One region of the Fusobacterium perfoetens ATCC 29250 genome, then DNA from elsewhere that is predicted to be linked to it. Evidence: riboswitches for the same ligand, from Rfam matches in the RefSeq annotation. Region 1 holds a riboswitch; the other holds the start of a gene.
The links. Region 1 has a riboswitch for lysine ahead of T364_RS0108245 (Na+/H+ antiporter NhaC family protein). Riboswitches for the same ligand answer to the same signal wherever they lie in the genome.
Positions count from the first base shown of each region.

Region 2: linked by a shared signal. The riboswitch ahead of T364_RS0103275 (aspartate kinase) and the one ahead of T364_RS0108245 (Na+/H+ antiporter NhaC family protein) in region 1 are both predicted to bind lysine.

Region 1 is NZ_KK211416.1:280,662-285,861, forward strand. Features, by position in the region: gene T364_RS0108240 (uracil-xanthine permease family protein) at 1-722, opposite strand, end outside; gene T364_RS0108245 (Na+/H+ antiporter NhaC family protein) at 820-2,403, opposite strand; lysine riboswitch at 2,522-2,692, opposite strand; gene T364_RS0108250 (ATP-grasp domain-containing protein) at 2,902-4,095, shown strand; gene T364_RS0108255 (esterase family protein) at 4,113-4,868, shown strand; gene T364_RS0108260 (alpha/beta hydrolase) at 4,879-5,200, shown strand, end outside.
Region 2 is NZ_JHXW01000006.1:17,740-22,939, reverse strand. Features, by position in the region: gene T364_RS10395 (4-hydroxyphenylacetate 3-hydroxylase N-terminal domain-containing protein) at 1-971, shown strand, start outside; gene T364_RS0103285 (hypothetical protein) at 1,127-1,501, opposite strand; gene T364_RS0103280 (M20 metallopeptidase family protein) at 1,512-2,705, opposite strand; lysine riboswitch at 2,865-3,038, shown strand; gene T364_RS0103275 (aspartate kinase) at 3,149-4,354, shown strand; gene T364_RS0103270 (aspartate-semialdehyde dehydrogenase) at 4,378-5,200, shown strand, end outside.

The DNA of each region.
Region 1 (5,200 bases):
AAATCTACAATTCCTAAAAATAGAGAAATTATATATCCTATACTCATTCCAATTAAAATAGAAGATAATTTAGTTATTCCTTTTGTATAGTGGTTAAAAAATAAAACTATTCCTAAAACAATTAAGCTTATAGCCCAATTTTCATATGAACCATATGTAGGACTTCCAACTCCACCAGCCATATAATTAATTCCTATTGGAAATAGAGATAATCCAATAGAAAAGACTACTGTTCCGGCTACTAATGGTGGAAAGAATTTTCTTATTCTTTTTAAATAACCACCAATTAATATAGAAACTATTCCACCCATTATTTGAGAACCAAAAAGAATAGGTAAATTTTCTGAGCCACCAGCTAAAATAGCTAAGGTTGTTGGTAAAAATCCAAAACTTACTCCCATTACTATAGGTAAACCAGAACCTGTTTGTAATCCAAAAATACTAATAGGATAAATTTGAATAAAAGTAGCTATAGCAGCAGTAAGCATAGAACATTGAATTAAAATTGTAATAATATTTTGATCTAATTTGGCAACTCTAGAAACAATTAATATAGGAGCAACATTTCCTACAAACATAGCTACAATATGTTGAAAAGCAAGTGGTAGAGCTTCTAAAAAAGAAGGTTTTCCATCTATTTTAAATAACTCATTAGATTCAGTTAAATTATTATTTTTTTTAACATTTTTCCTCCATAAAAACAATTGTAATTTTAAATCCAAAATATTTTAACATATTTTTTTAATAAAATCTAGTAATGAAAAAAATGTTGATTATAAGATTTAATTATAATCAACATTTTTTTTAATTTTTATTAAATTAGATATGTTTTTTTCTTGTTATTAATAAAATAACTGCAAGAGCTATCATTCCAAAAGGAAGAGCTAAGAATAAACTTCTAGTATATCCTACTATAATATAAGAAACAAAAGATACAGCAGCTACTGTTAAAGCATAAGGTAATTGAGTATAAACATGATTTACATGATTACTTTGAGCTCCAGCAGAAGCCATTATAGTAGTATCAGAAATTGGAGAACAATGGTCTCCACAAACAGCCCCAGCCATACAAGAAGAAATTGCTATTATCATCATTTGATGGTCACCTTCAAAAACAGCAACAACTATCGGAATTAAAATTCCAAATGTTCCCCAAGAAGTTCCTGTAGCAAAAGCAAGTCCACAACCAACTAAGAATATAATTGCTGGTAACATATTCATTAAAGAACTTGCTGAAGTCTCCATAAAGTGAGCTACATAAGGAGCTGCTCCTAAACTATCAGTCATAGCTTTTAAAGTCCAAGCAAAAGTAAGAATTATAATTGCTGGAACCATTGCTTTAAATCCTTCTGGAATACATCCCATACATTGATGGAAAGTTAAAACTCTTTTTAATGAATAAATAATAATTGTAAATATCATTGCAAAAATACTTCCTAAAGAAAGACCTAGAGATGCATCACTACTAGAAAATGCCTCAACAAATGTAGCTCCACTGAAAAATCCTCCAGTATAAATCATTCCAATTACACAGCAAATAATTAATAAAGCAATAGGAATTACTAAATCTAAAACAGAACCTTTTTTATTTTCTTGAACTTCTTCTGTAACAAATGAACGGTCAGCAGTTGTAAATAAATCTCCATTTAAAGCATTTTCTTCATGAATTCTCATTGGTCCATAATCTATTTTAGAAATAACTAAAGTTACTAACATAAATATTGTAAGTAAAGCATAAAAGTTATAAGGAATCGCTTGAATAAATATTGAAAATCCGTCTTCACCAGGAACAAATCCTGTAACTGCTGCTGCCCATGAAGAAATAGGAGCTATAATACATACAGGAGCTGCTGTAGAGTCTATAATATAAGCAAGTTTTGCACGAGATACATTATATTTATCAGTAACAGGACGCATAACACTTCCAACAGTTAAACAATTAAAATAGTCATCAACAAATATTAAACATCCTAGTAATATTGTAGCAAGTTGAGCTGATACACGAGATTTTATTTTTTTACTAGCCCATAATCCAAAAGCTAATGAACCACCAGCTGAATTCATAAGACAAACCATAGTTCCTAGTACAACTAAGAAAATTAAAATTCCTACATTATAACTACTAGAAAGAACTGAAATAAAACCATCTTGTAAAATATGAGTAGCCGTTCTTTCAAAAGTAAAACCAGAATAAAATAAACCTCCAACAGTAATTCCTATAAATAGTGAACTATAAACTTCTTTAGTTATAAGTGCAAGAACTATCGCCACTATAGGTGGAACTAAAGACCAAAATGTAGAATAAAGTGCTGGTTGATATCCTTCTTCTCCAGCAAAACTAAAACTAGATAACAGTAAAAACATTGAGCATATAAGAATGCTTCTAATAAAACTTTTTTTCATAAAACCCTCCATATTTATAAAAATTTAATATTAACAAATAAAAAAAGCCACAAATAAAATGAGGCTTCACAAAAATGAGTTATATGCAATTAGTGTAATGATAATAACAAAACTAATATACTTTGATAGCTCTCCACAAATTTGTGACAGTCTATTATATATTTTATAATAGCCCAAGAATTATTTGATGATTATAATCCTTTCGGCAATTCTCCCTTTTATCTAAACAACAGTCCATCAACTTTTTACATTTAGATTACTCTTGAAAATTGCAACCTCTATCCTCTAGCTTATTTACTTTTGTGCATTATACTACTTATTTATATAAAAGTCAATATAAAACTTAAAAAATATATTTTAGAAAATATATGAGTAATATAAATAAAAGTTATAATAGAAAACTATTGTAATTTTTAATAGAGTTATAAAAAAATATATTGAATATACCAAAAATATATGATAATATATGTTAATATTTAATAAAAAGGGGTGAGGGTGATGAATTTTATATTTTTATCTCCAAATTTTCCAAAAAGTTATTGGAATTTTTGTAGAGGATTGAAAAATAATGGTGTTAATGTATTAGGGATTGGGGATGCAGAATATGACAGTTTATCTCCAGAATTAAAAAATTCTCTTAATGAATATTACAAGGTTTCATCATTAGAAAATTATGATGAAGTTTATAGAGCTTGTGCTTTCTTTGCTTTTAAATATGGAAAAATTGATTGGATAGAAAGTAACAATGAATATTGGTTATTAAGAGATGCTAGACTTCGTACAGATTTTAATGTAAACACAGGATTAAAAAATGATAAGATAGCTGGTATAAAATATAAAAGTAAAATGAAAGAATTTTATGCTATGGCAGGAGTTAAAACAGCTCGTTATCATATAGTTGATAATTATGAAAATTCTTTAGAATTTATTAGAGAAGTAAGCTATCCTGTAATTGTAAAACCAAATAATGGAGTTGGAGCAGCTGCTACTTATAGACTTGATAGTGATGAAGAATTTAATTTTTTCTATGAAACTTATGATAAAGATATAGAATATATAATGGAAGAATTTATAAATGGAGAATTACTTTCATATGATGGTATAGTAAATAGTAAAAAAGAAATAGTTTTTGAAACAGCTCATGCTTATCCTACACCTATTATGGATATTGTAAATGAGAAAAAAGATGTAACTTACTATTCTTATAGAATTATACCAGAAGATTTAAAAGAGGCAGGAAGAAAAACTGTTCAAACTTTTGATACAAATAGTCGTTTTTTTCATTGTGAATTCTTTAGACTTTTAGAAGATAAACCAGGATTAGGAAACAAAGGAGAAATAGTAGGATTAGAAGTTAATATGCGTCCACCTGGAGGATATACTCCTGATATGATGAATTTCGCTAATAATATAGATGTTTATCAAGTTTGGGCAAATATGATTTGTTTTGATGAAGGAAAATTTGATGTTGATTCAAGACCATATCATTGTATTTATGTTTCAAGAAGAGATGAACATAATTATGTAAATTCAAAAGAATATGTTTTAGAGAAATATAAAAATAATATAGTGATGATAGAAAGAATGCCTGATATATTTTCAGCAGCAATGGGAAATGATATGATTACTGCAAGATTTGAGACACTAGAACAATGCTTAGAATTTGAAAATGATTATCTAAAACAATACTAGAAAAAGGGGGAGAGAATATGTATATAGCTTATTATAAAGAATATAGCCATTTTTTAGGAAGAGATATGGAATTTAAAGTTTATGGACATAGTGGAAAACCATGTGTAGTTTTTCCAGCTCAAGATGGAAGATTTTTTGATTATGAAGGATTTGGAATGGTTGAATGTATAAAAAATTATATAGAAGAGGGGAAAATTCAACTATTTTGTGTTGATAGCATAGATTTAGAAAGTTGGTCTAGAAAAAATGGAGATTATCAGCAAAGAATAGAACAACATGAAAAATGGTTTAATTATATAATTAATGAAGCTATTCCAAGATTTAGAGAAATTTATGGTGAAACTTCTGGAAATTATTATTATGGAAAATTTTTAACAACAGGTTGTAGTATGGGAGCGTATCATTCAGCAAATTTCTTTTTCCGTCGTCCTGATGTATTTGATAGTGTTATATCATTAAGTGGATTATATGATGCAAACTTCTTTTTTCCAAACCATTTTAATGAACTAATTTATAATAATTCACCTGTTGAGTTTTTAAGAAATATGCCTTGGAATCATCCATATCTAGATATATATAGAAATTCTAAAATTGTAATTTGTGTAGGACAAGGTAGATGGGAAGAAGAATGTATTAGAGATACAAACTATATGAAAGAAAATCTTGAAAGATTACAAGTTCCAGCTTGGATAGATTATTGGGGATATGATGTTGACCATGATTGGCCATGGTGGAGAGTTCAACTTCCATATTTTTTAAGTCATATATTGTAAGGAGTGATTTATGATTATCAAAGAGGAAATTTTTATAAAACCTTTTAAAACAAATAGACTTTTACATATTTATTTACCAGACAATATAAAAGAGGGAGAAAGATTTCCTGTTATGTACATGTTTGATGGACATAATCTTTTTTATGATACAGATGCTACATATGGAAAATCTTGGGGTATAAAAGATTTTTTAGATTCTGTTAATGGAAGAATAATTATAGTTGGTATAGAATGTAATCATGAAGGAAATATGAGATTATGTGAATTTTCTCCATACTCTTTTACTGATGAAGAATGGGGAAAAGTAAGAGGTCTTGGTAAAAAAACTACTA
Region 2 (5,200 bases), on a different contig from region 1:
GTATTTTGTTTGCACATGAAATTATTATAGTACCTACAACAGCTATGCAACCAGAAGATAAAGACTTTGCTTTAGCTTGTGCTATACCAGCCGATTCTCCAAACATCACTTTTGTTTTAGGACGTACTCCTCAAGATAAAAGATTTTTTGAAATAGGTGGAGATATTGAAGGTATAGATTTAGGTAAAAAATATGCTGACCATCAAGCAATGGTTTATTTTGATAAAGTATTTGTACCTAATGAAAGGGTATTTATGTGTGGAGAAACAAAATATGTTGGCCGTCTTTTAAGTTATTTTACAGCTGTTCACCGTTTAACTGCTGGTGGATGTAAAGCTGGTGGATGTACAGCTCTTTGTGGAGCTGCAAGTTTAATAACCGAGATGGTAGGAGTTCAAAAAGCTGGACATATAAAAACAAAACTTACAGAAATGGCTATGATTGCTGAAACTGTATATGCTTTATCAATAGCTTCAGGAATTGAAGGATTTAAACATCCAAGTGGTTTCTGGATTCCTAATCCATTATTATCTCATACATGTAAATATACATGTACAAAAATACCATTTGATGCTGTTCGTTATGCTAGAGATATTATTGCTGGTTTTGGAGAAACAGCTCCTTCAGAGTTTGATATGCGTTCACCAGAAATTGGAGAAATTTGTAGAAGGGCTTTCAATCCTGGAAATCCAGAATATGATTCATTTGATAGATTAAGAGCAGTTCGTTTTATAGAACATATGGTTAGAGGTTCAAACTGGACAGCAATGGCTCTTCATGGTGGAGGAAATCAAGAAGCTTCTACAGTAATGGCTCGTTCATTTACAGATTGGAAACATCTTCAAAATATAGCTAAAAGTGCTTGTGGAATTACAAAAGATGGAGATAAATATGATGAAATTATAAATGATATAGGAAGAAGAAATGGGCGTATTTGTACTATAGGAGATTTACCTAAAAGTGATAAATAGTTAAAAATTAAAATTATTTTATAAATATAAAAATAGAGAATTAATTTAGAATAATAAAAATTTTATGATTTAGAAATAAAAGGATTGTTATAATAAGTATCCTATTACTTAGATATTTAAGAATTTTAGGTACATTAAAATAACAATCCTTTTTTTTATAAAATATTAATAAAAATCCAAATGATAGTATAAATTATAACAAAAATTAAGAAAAATTTTATAGATTTTTTTAAGTCCCATTTATTAAATTCTACTAAGGAACACTTATTGTAGATTTCTTTGTTATAATAAACTTCAATTTTTTCACCAATATTTTTTTTAGAATATTGGAATAAACCTGATTCTAAGGTTTGAACTTTCTTTTTTTCTTTTTTATTTCCAATTTCAATTATCAGTCTTTTTAGAGGAGTAACTTCAACAATTTTTCCTGTAAGTTTTTCTCCAGCTCTAATTTTATTTCTCCTTTTCATATTTTGAAAAATAAATATTAATAATATTATAAAAAAGATTATTTCTAAGATTTCCCACATATTTTCCCCTTTATTTTAAATTATTTTTTAAATTTTCATAAGCTTTAAAAATATTAGCTATTTGGACTTTTACTCCAACCTTAATAGCATTTTCATCTATCATAAATTTATCATTATGTAATGGTTCACAAGCACCAATACTTTCATTTCTAATACCTAAATAAAAGAAAGCTCCAGGTACTCTTTCGAGATAATAAGAAAAATCTTCTGCTCCCATTTCTGAATATTTTTTAGTAATAACATTTTCTTTTCCTAAAACTTCATTTCCAACTTCTTTAACAATATCTACATATTCATCATGATTTATTAAAGCATTATAACTATTTCTAAAATTAACAATAGCTGTAGCTCCATATCCTTTTGCTACAAATTCAGCCATTTCTTTGATTCTTTGTTTATTGTATTCTCTACTTTCAGTAGAAAGAGTTCTTAAAATTCCTGTAACTTCAACTTCTCCAGCAACTATATTTTCTTTTGTTCCACCATTAATAGTACCAAAAGTTATAACTACAGATTCTCTAGCATCTGTATTTCTTGAAACAATAGATTGAATAGAACTAATAATTTGAGCTGTAGTAACTATAGCATCAACCCCCTCACTTGGAAAAGCTCCATGAGTACTTTTTCCTATAACTTTTATTTTTACTCCACAAGAAGAGGCAAACATAGGCCCATATTTAATTCCTATACTTCCAACATTTACAAAAGGGTCAACATGAAGTCCAAATATAGCATTTACATTTTTTAAAACTCCATCCTCTATCATGGGAAGAGCTCCACCAGTAGTTTCTTCTGCTGGTTGAAAAATAAGTCTGATATTACAAGGAATTTCATCTTTTATTTCTGATAAAATTTTGGCTACTCCTAATAAAACTGTGTTATGAACATCATGACCACAGGCATGCATTTTTCCAATATGCTCAGATTTAAATTCAAAATCATTATTTTCTAATATTGGTAAAGCATCAATATCTCCTCTTAAAGCAATAGTAATAGAAGAATCTTTTCCAGGGATATCAGCTACAATTCCACTTTTTCCAATATTTGTTTTATAATTTATATTAAGTTCATCTAAAGTTGAAGAAATATATTTTATTGTTTTTGGTAAATCAAAATCTAACTCAGGAATTTTATGTAAATCTCTTCTAACTTTTATAAACCAATCATTATATTTATCTATATTATTTAAAATTATATTATTCATAAAAACCTCCATAAATTAATTAATAAGAATTATAGCAAAAAAAAATCTATAAAACAATAAAAATTATAAAAAATAAATTTATATAATATATAGTTTAAGATATAAAATTTATATTTTATTTTTTATAGAAATTGTTATAAAATGACAACAATAAAATAGGAAACGGATTGAGGAGCAAATGACAAAAGTAATTATGTTGAGTTACCTAACTTTGAGATATAATGAAAGGGGATTTTGCCGAAATCTAAAAATTATAGGGAGGATTTTTAGGTTGGGAATATGGAGAATATCCATATAACTGTCATTGATATTCAATGTTGTGCTTTCTGTTGTGTTATTCATTGTTGTGATACTAAAAATAAATTATATTATCTCAAAATGAAATATAAACCAACAGATAAGTCTGTTGGTTTTTTATTTTAAAATGAAAAAGGAGATAATATATGAGAGTAGTATTAAAATATGGTGGTTCTAGTGTAGCAACTATTGAAAAAATTAAAGCGATAGCTGAATATATAGTGAACTTAAAGAAAACAAAATATAATGAAATTATAGTTGTTGCTTCAGCAATGGGAAAAACAACAAATGCCCTTATTGCTATGGCAAAAGAAATCTCTGATTCACCAAATCAAAGAGAATTAGATTCTCTTTTATCTACAGGGGAACAACAAACAGTTTCTTTATTATCAATGGCTATAAATTCTTTGGGACAAAAAGCTGTATCATTAACAGGGTATCAAGCTAATGTAAAAACTGTAGGAGTTCATACAAAAAGTAAAATCAAAAATATTGATACAGAAAAAATAGAAGAATATTTAAAAGATAATAATGTTGTTATAGTAGCTGGATTTCAAGGAATAAATGACCATGGAGATATAACCACATTAGGAAGAGGAGGGTCAGACACAAGTGCTGTTGCCTTAGCTGCTTCTCTAAAATGTGAATGTAGAATATATACAGATGTTGAGGGAATTTATAGTGTTGACCCAAGACTTTATAAAAATGCTAAATTTTTAGATAAAATTTCTTATGAAGAAATGATGGAAATGGCTAATCTTGGAGCTGGAGTAATGGAGACAAGAGCTGTGGAAATTGGTAAAAAATATAATATTCCTATTTTTGTTGGAAAAACTTTAAGTGAGACAGGAGGAACTTGGATAATGGATATGAATGATGTTTTAGAGGATAAATTAGTAACAGGAATTAGTATAACAAAAGAGATAATAGTAACAACTCTTTCAAATATTAATTATTCTAGTGAAAAAATAGCAAAAATATTTACAATAATTAATGAAGTGGGATTAAATATAAATATGATTTCTCAAAATGTTTCAAATGACAATAAAGCTAAAATATCATTTAGCTGTGTAGAAGGAGAAAAATATTTATTAGACCAAGCTATTGAAAGAATAAAGATGGAATTACCTTGTATAGAGTTAGGATATAATGATAACTTATCAATGATTTCAATAGTAGGTGTAGGAATGATAAATAACTCTGGAGTATCTGGTAAATTCTTCTCAGCTTTAAGTAGAGCAGGAATAAATTTTTATCAAGTAACAACATCAGAGATAAGTGTTTCATGTAGTATAGAAAGAAAAGATATAAATAAAGCAGTAGAAGTAGTAGCAGAAGAATTTAATTTATAGAGAATAATTTGAGGAGGATAAATATGAGAGTTGCTATTGTAGGAGCTACAGGATTAGTAGGAAGTACATTTTTAAAAGTTTTAGAGGAAAGAGATTTAGGAATAACAGAGTTATATTTATTTGCTTCAGCAAGAAGTGCTGGTAAAAAAATAACTTTTAGAGGAAAAGAATATACAGTAGAAGAATTAACAGAAAATAGTTTTGATAGAGGAATTGATATAGCTCTATTTTCAGCTGGTGGAGATATAAGTAAAAAATATGCCCCAATAGCAGCTTCAAAAGGATGTTTAGTAGTTGATAACTCTTCAGCCTGGAGAATGGATCCAGAAGTTCCATTAGTTGTACCAGAAGTTAATAAAGAGGCAGCATTTACAAATCATGGAATTATAGCAAATCCAAACTGTTCAACAATTCAATGTATGGCTCCATTAAAAGCTTTAGCTGAAAAATATGGATTAAAAAGAGTAATATACAATACATATCAAGCTGTATCAGGTACAGGACAAAAAGGTGTAGAGGATTTACAAAATGGATTAAAAGGATTAGCTCCTAAAGTATATCCTCATCAAATTGTAAATAACTGTTTACCACATATAGATGTATTTATGGATAATGGATATACAAAAGAAGAGATAAAAATGATAAATGAAACAAGAAAAATATTAGAACTTCCAGATTTACCTGTAACAGCTACTTGTGTAAGAGTTCCAGTTATAAATTCTCACTCAGTATCAATTACAGCTGAGCTTAATAGTGAATTTGATATAGAAGATGTAAAAAAAGTTATTGGTGAGTATGAAGGAATAATATTAGTGGACAATCCTAAAAATAATGAATATCCTTTAG